DNA from 2 places in the Phytobacter sp. V91 genome. Region 2 is predicted to be linked to the other one. Evidence: riboswitches for the same ligand, from Rfam matches in the RefSeq annotation. Region 2 holds a riboswitch; the other holds the start of a gene.

The links. A riboswitch is a leader RNA that binds a small molecule or an ion and turns the genes downstream of it on or off. The one in region 2 is predicted to bind cobalamin.
Region 1: linked by a shared signal. The riboswitch ahead of ACSZO4_RS10185 (cobyrinate a,c-diamide synthase) and the one ahead of btuB (TonB-dependent vitamin B12 receptor BtuB) in region 2 are both predicted to bind cobalamin.

Annotation. Positions count from the first base shown of each region.
Region 1 covers NZ_CBFFRJ010000039.1:14,928-20,667, forward strand. Annotated here, with positions in the region: gene ACSZO4_RS10175 (cobalt-precorrin-8 methylmutase) at 1-606, opposite strand, end outside; gene cbiB (adenosylcobinamide-phosphate synthase CbiB) at 612-1,577, opposite strand; gene ACSZO4_RS10185 (cobyrinate a,c-diamide synthase) at 1,574-2,953, opposite strand; cobalamin riboswitch at 3,055-3,234, opposite strand; gene pocR (transcriptional regulator PocR) at 3,463-4,374, opposite strand; gene pduF (propanediol diffusion facilitator PduF) at 4,598-5,407, opposite strand.
Region 2 covers NZ_CBFFRJ010000177.1:874-6,613, forward strand. Annotated here, with positions in the region: gene murI (glutamate racemase) at 1-76, opposite strand, end outside; gene btuB (TonB-dependent vitamin B12 receptor BtuB) at 21-1,871, opposite strand; cobalamin riboswitch at 1,938-2,312, opposite strand; gene trmA (tRNA (uridine(54)-C5)-methyltransferase TrmA) at 2,431-3,531, shown strand; gene ACSZO4_RS23485 (YijD family membrane protein) at 3,580-3,939, opposite strand; gene fabR (HTH-type transcriptional repressor FabR) at 3,950-4,588, opposite strand; gene sthA (Si-specific NAD(P)(+) transhydrogenase) at 4,785-5,740, shown strand, end outside.

The DNA of each region.
Region 1 (5,740 bases), on a different contig from region 2:
AAAGGCATTGATAATCGCTGCCGCCACGTTGCTGCCCCCTTTGCGCCCCAGCGCAGCAATACCGGGCAAGCCGCTTTCCACCAGCGCATCCTTGGATTCCGCAGCCCCCACAAACCCAACCGGCACGCCCACGACGCCACGCACCTGAACATTTTTCTCCAGCAAACGAAACAGCGCGGTTGGCGCATTGCCAAAGACGAAGACCTTATCGCCGTCTTCATTCAGCGCCAGATCCACGGCCGCCATGGATCGGGTGATCCCCTGCTCTTTCGCGGCACGCACCACTCTTGGGTCGCTGATATAGCACTTCACCTCACCGCCAAATTTCGCCAGCAGGGTTTTGTTGATCCCGGACAGCGCCATGGTGGTATCGGTATAGAGGGTGCAGCCGCTGCGCAGGGCACGGCTTAAGTTTTCCAGCGCGTCCGGGGAGAACCACAGAATATCCAGCCAGTCAAAATCGGCCGTGGTATGGATAACGCGTTTTATAATGGCTTCGTGCAACGGGCTGGCAAAACGGTAATCAGGACGCGTATCGCGAATGATGTCGCCAATAATGACAAAACTTTTGTCCTCAATGGCCTGAGGTTGCTGTAAATATTCCATCGTTGTCATAACAGTGCTGCTCCTGCCAGCGTAACGTGCAAAAGTGCAAACAGTGCCAGCGTAAGTGTGGAAGAGACCCACATCAGCCGGATTGTGTGCGAAATATCGTCAATGTTGATGGCGCGGATCTCATCGCCAATCCAGGGTTTCTCGACCCGCTCGCCAAAATAATCATTCGGCCCACCAAGGCGCACCCCCAGCGCACCCGCCACCGTGGCTTCAGACCATGCGCAGTTGGGGCTGCTATGATTGCGGCGATCGCGCCAGCCGATGCGTAGCGCTCCGGCGGCATTGTGGCGACAAAGCCACGCAGCAAAGCTCAGTAGCAGCCAGCTCAGGCGAGCCGGGATAAAGTTGGCAACATCATCAAGACGCGCGCTGACCATGCCGATAGCCCGGTATTTTTCATGCTTGTAGCCGACCATGGAATCCAGGGTATTGACCGCTTTGTAGGCCATCGCCAGCGGCGCACCGCCGAGTAATAAAAAGAACAGAGGGGCAATAACGCCATCGACGGTGTTTTCAGCAACGGTTTCGACTACCGCACGGGTGATTTGCGGCGGTTGCAGCTGTGAGGTATCGCGCCCGACAATCCAGGAGAGTTTTTCCCGGCTGTCGCTCAATGTGCCGTGGCGTAAAGCGCGCTCGACTTCCCGCGCCGCATCATCCAGGCAGCGGGCTGCCAGCAGGGTGTAAATCATCCACACTTCAACGCACCAGCCAAACCAGGGGTGAATCTTTGTCGCAAGCGTTAACACTCCCCATGCCACACCCCAGGTAATGCCAACAACAACCAGCCACATCACCCCGCCGCCGATACGCAGCGCGCTGGCTGAGTGACAAACCCGACGCACTCCACGTTGGGTAAAATTGATCAGTGCGCCAATCCAGCGCACCGGATGCGGCCAGTGCGGGGGATCCCCCAACCAGCGGTCAAGCAGCCAGGCCACACACCAGGCGAGGACGGTCATCCTGCGCTCCTTGCGGCGCTAATCCAGCGATGCAGCATCTCAGGTCGCTGGGCGAAGTGAATGTGGAGATAACTGGCGTAGGTATTCCCTACCTGCCAGCCGCCCTGCCACTGCGACAAAATTTTGCCATCGCGGCTTTTCTGGCAATCCATGACGGCAGCCTGTTTCGGGGTAAAGTCGGAATAGTGGAATTCATGCCCGCGCAAGGTTTCGCCTTCATCGGCAAGCAGCGTCGGCTGGCATGCAGTGGCTTCGCAGTAGCCAAAACGGGTCAGCCGTTTGCCCATCTGGCTGTCGCCGGGGATCACATTGGCCAGCGAGTGAACGTTACCCTCCAGATCGCGTAACCTTGTCCCCAGGTACATCAGGCCGCCGCATTCCGCGTAGATGGCCACGCCACGCTGGTGGGCCGCGCGAACAGACGCCAGCATGCTGGTATTTTCCGCGAGCGCACGGGCATGCAGTTCCGGATAACCCCCACCCAGCCACAGCATCTGGCATTCGGGCAGACTGGCGTCATGCAGCGGACTGAAACGCACAATCTTCACCCCGCTGTTTTCCAGCAATTGCAGATTGTCCGGATAGTAAAAATTGAAAGCCTCATCATCGGCGAGCGCCAGCGTCAGGCCTTTCCCGGCATCGGCGGCGGGTAGTGGCGGCCATTCGCCAGGCGGCAATGTCGCAAGCGCGCTAAGGGAAAGGAGCCTGTCGATATCCAGAGTCTGTTCAATACGGGCAGCAAAATCACGCCATGGCCGGGTATCGATATGCGACTCCCGGGCGGTCACCAGCCCCAGGTGACGCTCAGGCAGAACAACCTCAGGTGTTACCGGTACGTATCCGAGCGCAGGAATACCGCAGTAGTGCTCTATGGCGTGTTTAAGGAGTTGATAATGGCTGTCGCTGTTCACGCGGTTAACGATCACCCCGGCAATACGCAACCGGGAGTCAAAATGCTGAAATCCCATCACCGTAGCGGCAATAGAGGTGGAGACCGCTTTACCGTCCACCAGCAGGATAACCGGCACGCCCAGTTGTTTTGCCAGCGCCGCGGTGCTGCAATAGTTCGGATCCGTGCCATAGCCGTCATACAGCCCCATCACACCTTCAATCACCGCGATTTGCGCTGTTTGCATCTGCTGGTTAAACAGGGCATTGAGGGTCGCAGCGGGTAGCATAAAACTATCGAGATTGCGGGACGGAACGCCGGTAAGGGCGGTATGCCATGTGGTATCGAGGTAATCCGGACCCACTTTGAACGGCTGCACCCGTTTGCCACGCTGCTGCAATGCATTCAGCAACCCAAGCGTGACCGTGGTTTTACCACAGCCGCTTCCGGTACCGGCAAGAATAAAGGCGCAACGCTCGTCAGACATACCTTCAGGCCCCGTTCGGGGTGGAAAGGCTGTGTCAGGATGCGTGGAATCCCAGTGCAGTGACTGTACGCGTCTGAGCAACCGACTTCCCACCGAAGTTGTTGAGTGTCATCCATCAGGTCGGTCTTCTGGCTTAGCGTCATCCTCGCCCGCCCTTCCCGACCTTGCGGTCAGTGGTTATAACGGGGTTGTCAGCATCACAGCAGCGGGGGCTGCGGGGGATTCTCACCCCCTTCCCTGCCGCAAAACGTTTGCGGCGAACCTGATAGCTTTAATGGTTTACCTCTCAGCAGATTCAGTTTCTTCTGGCTGAGTGAAACGGTAAATTTTCCCTGACTGCAATCTATCGCATCATGGAAATAAAAACTGGTTGAGTTTACCCTCATCAGGACAATAATTTGTTGCGCTATAACAATTTATTGCCTGCCATTTTCTTTAACGCCTTATTTAAACGGCAGTTCAGGCGATTTTATTGCCCCGGTGAATAACAAAATATTGTTATCGGAAATTTAATCACCGTCATAGTTTGCATTATTTTGCAGGCGAAAAACTTGCGGCGTGACCTGATAAGTTTGCCGAAAAACTTTGCAAAAATAACTGGTCTGGGAAAAGCCTAAATTGCGCGCAATACTGGCAATACTCCAGTCACTGTGGCACAGCATCTCTTTCGCACTGGCCATACGCTGGCTGTTTACCCACGCATTAAAGCCGATGCCCTGATATTTTTTGAACAATTTACTGAAGTAATAAGGGCTGAGATAAACATGCGCGGCCACATCCTCAAGGCGCAACTCGTCCGAGAGATGGGCATCAATATAGCGCAGGGCTTTCTTCATTTTACCGTCATGCGGCCCCTGACTACGGCTGTTTTTCGCACTCTCCGGGGACTGCTGTTGATCTTTGATCACCACAAAATTGATCTGTTTTTTCAGGCAATTTTCAACGATAAGCTTGAGCAGATCCGCCGAGGCTATCACCCGCGAATAGTCCATTTCCGGCACGTTAAGAAACTCATCCATCAGCGTCTTATCGTCCTGCCAGCGATCGTCAATGTTAAGAATATTAATCAATTCAACGTCGTCGCCTTCACGTAAGCGTACCTGGCCACACAGAACGAAACCAACCAGATGCCCGGCAATCACCAGCGGAATGGAAAAATCCGTTAACCCGGCATGGCATCGGTAGATACAGGGCTGATTGGATTTTGAGGACTCAAAACCGCCGCAGCGGTCACTCATGCGGCAACGGGCGCTATGCTGTGGGTTCTGCCGCATCAACTGGCAAAAGGGGGTAAAATTAAAAAGCTCGGATATTTCTTCGCCGTGGATATTAACGACAACAACGGCCAGACCGGTGGCTTGTGCAAAATCCTGGGCGATTTTATTAATGAGTTCCGAGTTAAGGGCACTCGCAGAAATCATGATAAAACCTCTCAGTTAATTTTAATTTATTGTTATAAAAAAACCGATTTGTTCACACATCATTCAACCTGAATGAAATTATTCAACAAGCGCTGATGACAAACTGAAATTAAGATAACAAAAGTCTCCCATCCCTGGGAGACGATTTAGTCCGTTCGTGAAAGCAGATCACGAAATAAATCATTAGCGTTGATTTATTTACATATGATGTACCACAACGCGATCAGCTCTCTTTTTCTTCGAGCGCACACTGGTTACAGGGCAAATTTTTGCCAATCAGATAGCGATAACAAGCCGCCCCGCCACAGGCGCCGATGATCGGCGCAATAATGGGCACCAGGAAGTAAGGAATTTCACGTCCGCCGGTAAAGGCAATTTCTCCCCAGCCCGCAAAGAAGGTAAACAGTTTCGGGCCGAAGTCACGCGCCGGGTTCATGGCAAAGCCGGTCAGCGGCCCCATGGATGCGCCGATGACCGCCACCAGCACACCAATCAACAATGGGCCTAATGGGCCACGCGGAACGCCGTTGCCGTCGTCCGTCAGCGCCATAATCATGCACATCAGAATGGAGGTGATAATAATTTCCACCAGCGCGGCCTGCCAGATGCTCAACGCCGCAGCGGGATAGGTGCTGAACAATCCGGCCAGTTGCAGACTTTCGGCACTGCCCCGCACCATGTTATGCGCCGCTTCAAATTCAAGAAACAGATTGTGGTAGAGGAGATAGGCAATCGCCGCCCCGCCAAAAGCACCGGCAACCTGAGCAATGATGTAGGGCACAACTTTGCGCACCGGGAAGCATGCAAACAGCCACAACGCGATGGTAATGGCCGGATTCAGGTGAGCGCCGGACACGCCCGCCGTCAGATAGACTGCCAGAGAGATCCCCAACCCCCAAATAATACAGATTTCCCAGAGCCCCAGTGAAGCACCGGCAACCTTCATCGCACACAGGCAGCCGATACCAAAAAACAAGAACAGCCCCGTGCCCAAAAACTCGGCGATGCATTGCGCCTTAAGTGAATCATTCATATTTCACCTTCCAGGTAGAGTCACGATTTCACCAGCACGCCTGAAGCTGGCAGCAGAGTACAACGCCGCACACTATAGAAATGCGCAGTCAAAAAGTGTTGGCAACCTCGCAGACTCAGTGCCAAAAAAATCGCTTCTCAATAACAAATTATTGCTATGTAAACAGGAAAGACAGAATGCCAGCCCCTTTATTTACTGAACTTGTTTAAACGTTATTAACAGCAAATTATTGCGATTTTTCATATTCTGTTTTACAGCGTTGATCACAAAAAAATTTCGCCCGCACAAATAGCACAATGAATTAATTCTGTCACTGACAAAAATGTAAATGTG
Region 2 (5,740 bases):
CCAGCACGGTGGGCCGTAATTTAGAAGGTGTAGCTGCCAGACACGGTATATTCCCGTCCTGCAGTTTGGTAGCCATAAGCTGTCTCGTAGTCTTTATCGAACAGGTTAGCTATTTTACCACGAACTGTCAGGTGAGAGGTCACTGGATATGACGCAGAAAAATCAACCGTACTGTAGCTTGGCAGAACACGCTGCTCAGGATTGTAGGTTGAGGTTCTGTTGTCATAGCGCTTACCGAAGTATTCCCAGGCAAGGTTCATATCCACATCAAATACTGCCCAGTCAAGCTGATACTTGGCCTGGCGTTTAGCGCGACGCGGCAGCACTTCATTCGTTACATCATCACGCGGGTCAATATATTGCAGCGTTACACGATGCGAGAAGATGCCGGTATCCACGCTTCCCGTCCACTCCACGCCCTTAATCGTGGCAGAGTTGATGTTGTAGTAAGCGGTATTGTTATAAGTGATAAGATTATCAATCTCATAACGATACGCGGACAGGCGCCAGTCCAGCGGACCGGTCAACCCCTCTACGCCCGCTTCCCATTGTTTTGACTCTTCCGGTTTCAGATCCGGGTTTGAAGCTATCGTAAAGCGCTTCGCGCCATATTGCTGTCCAAGAGATGGCGCAAGGAAGCCGGTGCCATAGGAAACGGTCAGGCGATAGTTTTCGACAAACTCCCAGCCCGCTGCCGTCTGCCAGGTGCCGTGCCAGCCAAACTCATCATCTTTATCTTCACGACCAGAAGCCTCAAGCGTGACATCGCCAAACTGTTGCAGGCCTGACAAATAGAGACCAGTGTTGTCACGATCATAGGCGTCACGTGTCGTGGCGTTAGATGAAACCAGCCGCTCCTGCTTCCAGTCCACGCCCGCACTAACCGAACCTTTACCTACCGCAACATTGTTCGCCCACTGGATATAGCGTTGTTCCATATCATCCAGGGTCGTGCCGTCTTCGTACCGACCATAAATACTGCTGTAGTTGTAGTCTTTGCTTTTCTGATAGCTCGCCACCAGCTGCGAAGAGTAGATCCCCTGATTAAAGCTAAGGCCGGTATCCCAGCCCTGGCTGTACAGCTGACGCTCGTCTGCACTGTACTCAGGTAAAAACGGTGGGCTACCCAGATCATAATCCACATTGTTAGTAAAGCTGTACCCGCGGAAGAAGCCGTCGAAATTGTCGTTGAACTTGTGTTGCAGGCTGCCCCAGAACGTTTTGTTGCGGTAACCGTCGCGGTCTGCATCATGATCCCAGCTGGAATCCGGCTGCACGTTAAAGCCGCGGGTACTGGTGTAAGAACCTGCCGCTGTCGCAACGGTATCGCCGAAGCGCTGGCGCACCGTGCCATCAAAGGTTTGATAGCCCTTAGAGCCAATGCTCGCATTAATCTGCGACTGCTCAGTTCCCGTCCGGGTGATGACGTTAACCACACCGCCAATCGCTCCGGAACCATAAACGGTAGAACGCGGTCCACGGATATATTCAACACGCTGTACCAGCGAGAGAGGAATTTGGTTCAGTTCAGGATCGTTCGAGATACCCGAACGCGCGACCGGCACGCCGTCAATCAGCAACAACAGATGCTTTGCTTCCGTACCACGTACATAGACCGAAGCTGTCTGGCCCAGGCCGCCGTTTTGCGCAATATCAACGCCAGGCAGACGACGTAAGACATCGACCAACGAACGGGACTGCCAGCGATCGATATCCTCGCGGGTTACCACCTCCGTCGGTGCCAGTACGGTTTTTGCCGGCTGTTGAAAACGATTTGCTGTTACGACCAGAGTGTCCGGGTTACTGTCCTGCGCCCAGCCAGAAAATGCCGTGACGGAGAGAGCCGTCAGCAGCGAAGCTTTTTTAATCATTGTGTGAGCATCCACAAAATAAGAAGGATGCCGCAGGTACCATCAATAGCTCGCGATGATGGCGCCAGATGCGACGTAATTCCGGCAGGTCTTCGGGCTTGGAGGTACTACAAGATGATGACTTCCCACTTTTATACCCGTCATACTTCACGTTGTCTGTGCGTTGGCTTTACTCGGCCTATGGCCTCGCCCCTTCAGGGCCAGCGCAAGCGCTGTTCAAACTGGCATAGCCAATTTGTCCTCGCTCACCCCTGTCACTTACTACAGTAAGCTCCCGGGGATTCACTGCGTTGCCGCCTTCATCCAACCCGAACTATTTAGGGTATATATAAGCAGTGTCTGCTTTCGCTATCATCCCACCCTTCCTTACCGCTGCGCGTCAGCCCCAGATTTACACTGGATTCCCTTTTAACTTACAGAACCGGAACAAGGATGCTACATTCATAAACATATGGATGTCCAGACTGCTATGAGAGGAATCGAAAAAACATCCGCTACTGGACATCCCCTGAGCAATCCCTACAATCCCCGCGTTATTCTTAATCACTCAGGACACACAATGACACCCGAGCACCTGCCAACAGAACAGTACGAAGCGCAACTGGCCGAGAAAGTCGTGCGTCTGCAATCGATGATGGCGCCCTTCTCCGCGCCCGTGCCCGAGGTGTTCCGCTCACCGGTCAGCCATTACCGTATGCGCGCGGAATTCCGCATCTGGCATGACGGCGATGATCTGTACCACATTATTTTCGATCAGCAGACCAGGGACCGCATTCGCGTCGACAGCTTCCCGGCAGCCAGCGAACTGATTAACCAGTTGATGACCGTGCTGATGGGGAACCTGCGCGAAAATAACATCCTGCGCCACAAGCTCTTCCAGATTGATTATCTGACCACCATGAGTAACCAGGCCATTGTCACTCTGCTGTACCATAAAAAGCTGGATGACGCCTGGCGTGAAGAGGCGACCCGTCTGCGCGATGCCCTTCGGGCGCAAAATTTGAACGTGCAACTGATTGGCCGCGCCACCAAAACAAAAATCGAGCTGGACCAGGATTTTGTTGATGAGCGCCTGCCTGTTGACGGCAAAGAGATGATTTACCGCCAGGTCGAAAACAGCTTTACACAACCCAACGCGGCAATGAACGTGCAGATGCTGGAGTGGGCATTAGGTGCAACCAAAGGGTCAACCGGGGATCTGCTGGAGTTGTACTGTGGTAACGGTAACTTCTCACTGGCCCTGGCGCGTAATTTCGATCGCGTGCTGGCGACAGAAATCGCCAAACCCTCAGTGGCCGCAGCCCAGTACAACATCGCCGCTAACCACATCGATAATGTGCAAATTATCCGTATGTCGGCAGAAGAGTTCACTCAGGCGATGAACGGCGTGCGGGAGTTCAACCGTTTACAGGGTATCGATCTAAAGAGTTATCAATGCGAGACGATTTTCGTCGATCCCCCGCGCAGCGGGCTGGATAGCGAAACGGAGAAGATGGTGCAGGCGTATCCGCGCATTCTGTACATCTCCTGCAACCCGGAAACTTTATGTAAGAACCTGGAAACACTGAGCCAGACGCACAAGGTAGAGCGCCTGGCGTTGTTCGATCAATTCCCGTATACGCACCATATGGAGTGCGGTGTTTTATTGACCGCAAGGTAAAATCAACGCCGGACGGCGACGCCATGCATCCCGTCCGGCGAGTGTATTTTACTCAGATGCTTCCTGCTTGCGGTTACGCAGGCGAAAACCAATCCAGAACACCAGAATCACCGACAGTACCGCCGGGAAGAAGTTAGAACCGATGTCCGGATATTCCGCACGCACCACGGTACTGTAAAGCAGCACGCCAAGAATAAAACAGGCTGCCGCAAGCCCGGGTAACCCGACAGGCATGGTGCGATTTTGATAACGCTGATGCAGACAGTAAACCGTCAGCACCAGTGAAATAATGGGAAACACGGAGAAAGGCACAATGGAGCTAAAAATCGCTGCAAAGGTGCCATTAATGGATAAGCCAGCGATCAGCGCCAGCAACAAAGTACCTTTATCTTGACCTGATTGTTTCATTACTCATCCTTCACTCGTCGGTTTGATGCGCCACTTTTTCCTGTTCACGGCGATACCAGTAGTACGCCCCTTTGGAAATCATCCGCAGTTGCAATACCAGTCGCTCTTCTAATTGCCGGCGTTGCTCCGCGCCAACATCCAGCGCCTCAGCGCCGGCACTGAAAACAATTGTCACCATCGCCTCGGCCTGCGCTTCGGTAAAGGCACGCGGCATATGGTTTTCGAGTTCGAGATAGTCGGCGAGTTCCGCAATAAAATGCTGGATTTCCCGGGCTACCGCGGCGCGAAACGCAGCAGATGTGCCAGAACGCTCACGCAGCAATAGCTGGAAGGCATTTGGGTTATTACCGATAAATTCCATAAAAGTCGACACGGAGGTGCGGATAACGCTGCCTCCCTTGGCAATACGCTGGCGCGCCTGACGCATCAGCTGACGAAGCATCAGACCACTCTCATCAACCATCGTCAGGCCAAGCTCATCCACATCGCGGAAATGACGATAAAATGACGTCGGGGCAATCCCCGCTTCACGCGCAACCTCGCGCAGACTCAGGCTGGCGAAACTTCGCTCAGCGCTCAGCTGACTGAATGCTGCTTCCACCAGCGAACGCCGGGTTCTCTCTTTTTGTTGCGCTCTTACGCCCATCACGATGCTTGAATCCCTCCGCAGACCTGCTGGCACTATACCAGAGAATAAAACTAATCGGATTGTACTGGATTGTGAATGATTGTTTACGCGCTCTTTCTGCTTCCGCGCACGAAAAAAGCACAACGATAATTGGGTTATCCGCCCGTTGATGTTACTATTATGTTGCTTTTATGTATAAGAACAGGTAAGCCTTGCCATGCCACATTCCTACGATTACGACGCAATAGTTATAGGCTCAGGCCCGGGCGGCGAAGGTGCTGCTATGGGGCTGGTCAAACAGGGTGCCCGGATAGCGGTCATTGAGCGCTACCATAACGTGGGCGGCGGCTGCACCCACTGGGGAACAATTCCCTCCAAAGCCCTTCGCCACGCCGTCAGCCGCATTATCGAATTTAATCAAAACCCGTTATACAGTGACCACACCCGCATCCTTCGCTCCTCTTTCGCCGATATTCTGAATCATGCGGACAGCGTGATTAATCAACAAACACAGATGCGACAAGGTTTTTACGAGCGCAACCGCTGTGAAATTCTGCAGGGTGATGCCCACTTTATCGATTCCCACACGCTGGCGCTGGAATGCCCGGACGGTTCGGTTGAGACCCTGACGGCGGAAAAATTTGTTATCGCCTGCGGTTCGCGCCCGTATCATCCGGCAGACACCGACTTCGCCCATCCACGTATTTACGACAGCGACTCGATTCTGAACATGCATCATGAGCCGCGCCACGTCATCATTTACGGCGCCGGGGTGATCGGCTGTGAATATGCGTCAATTTTTCGGGGCATGAACGTCAAAGTGGACTTGATCAACACCCGCGATCGCCTGCTGGCATTCCTCGATCAGGAGATGTCCGACTCACTCTCCTACCATTTCTGGAACAGCGGCGTGGTCATCCGTCACAACGAAGAGTACGAGCAGATTGAAGGTACGGATGATGGCGTAATTATGCATCTGAAATCCGGCAAGAAAGTCAAAGCCGACTGCCTGCTCTACGCCAACGGACGCACCGGCAACACCGACAGCCTGCATCTGGAAAACATTGGCCTGGATACCGACAGCCGCGGTCAGTTAAAGGTAAACAGCATGTACCAGACCGCATTGCAGCACATCTATGCGGTAGGGGATGTGATTGGTTACCCGAGCCTGGC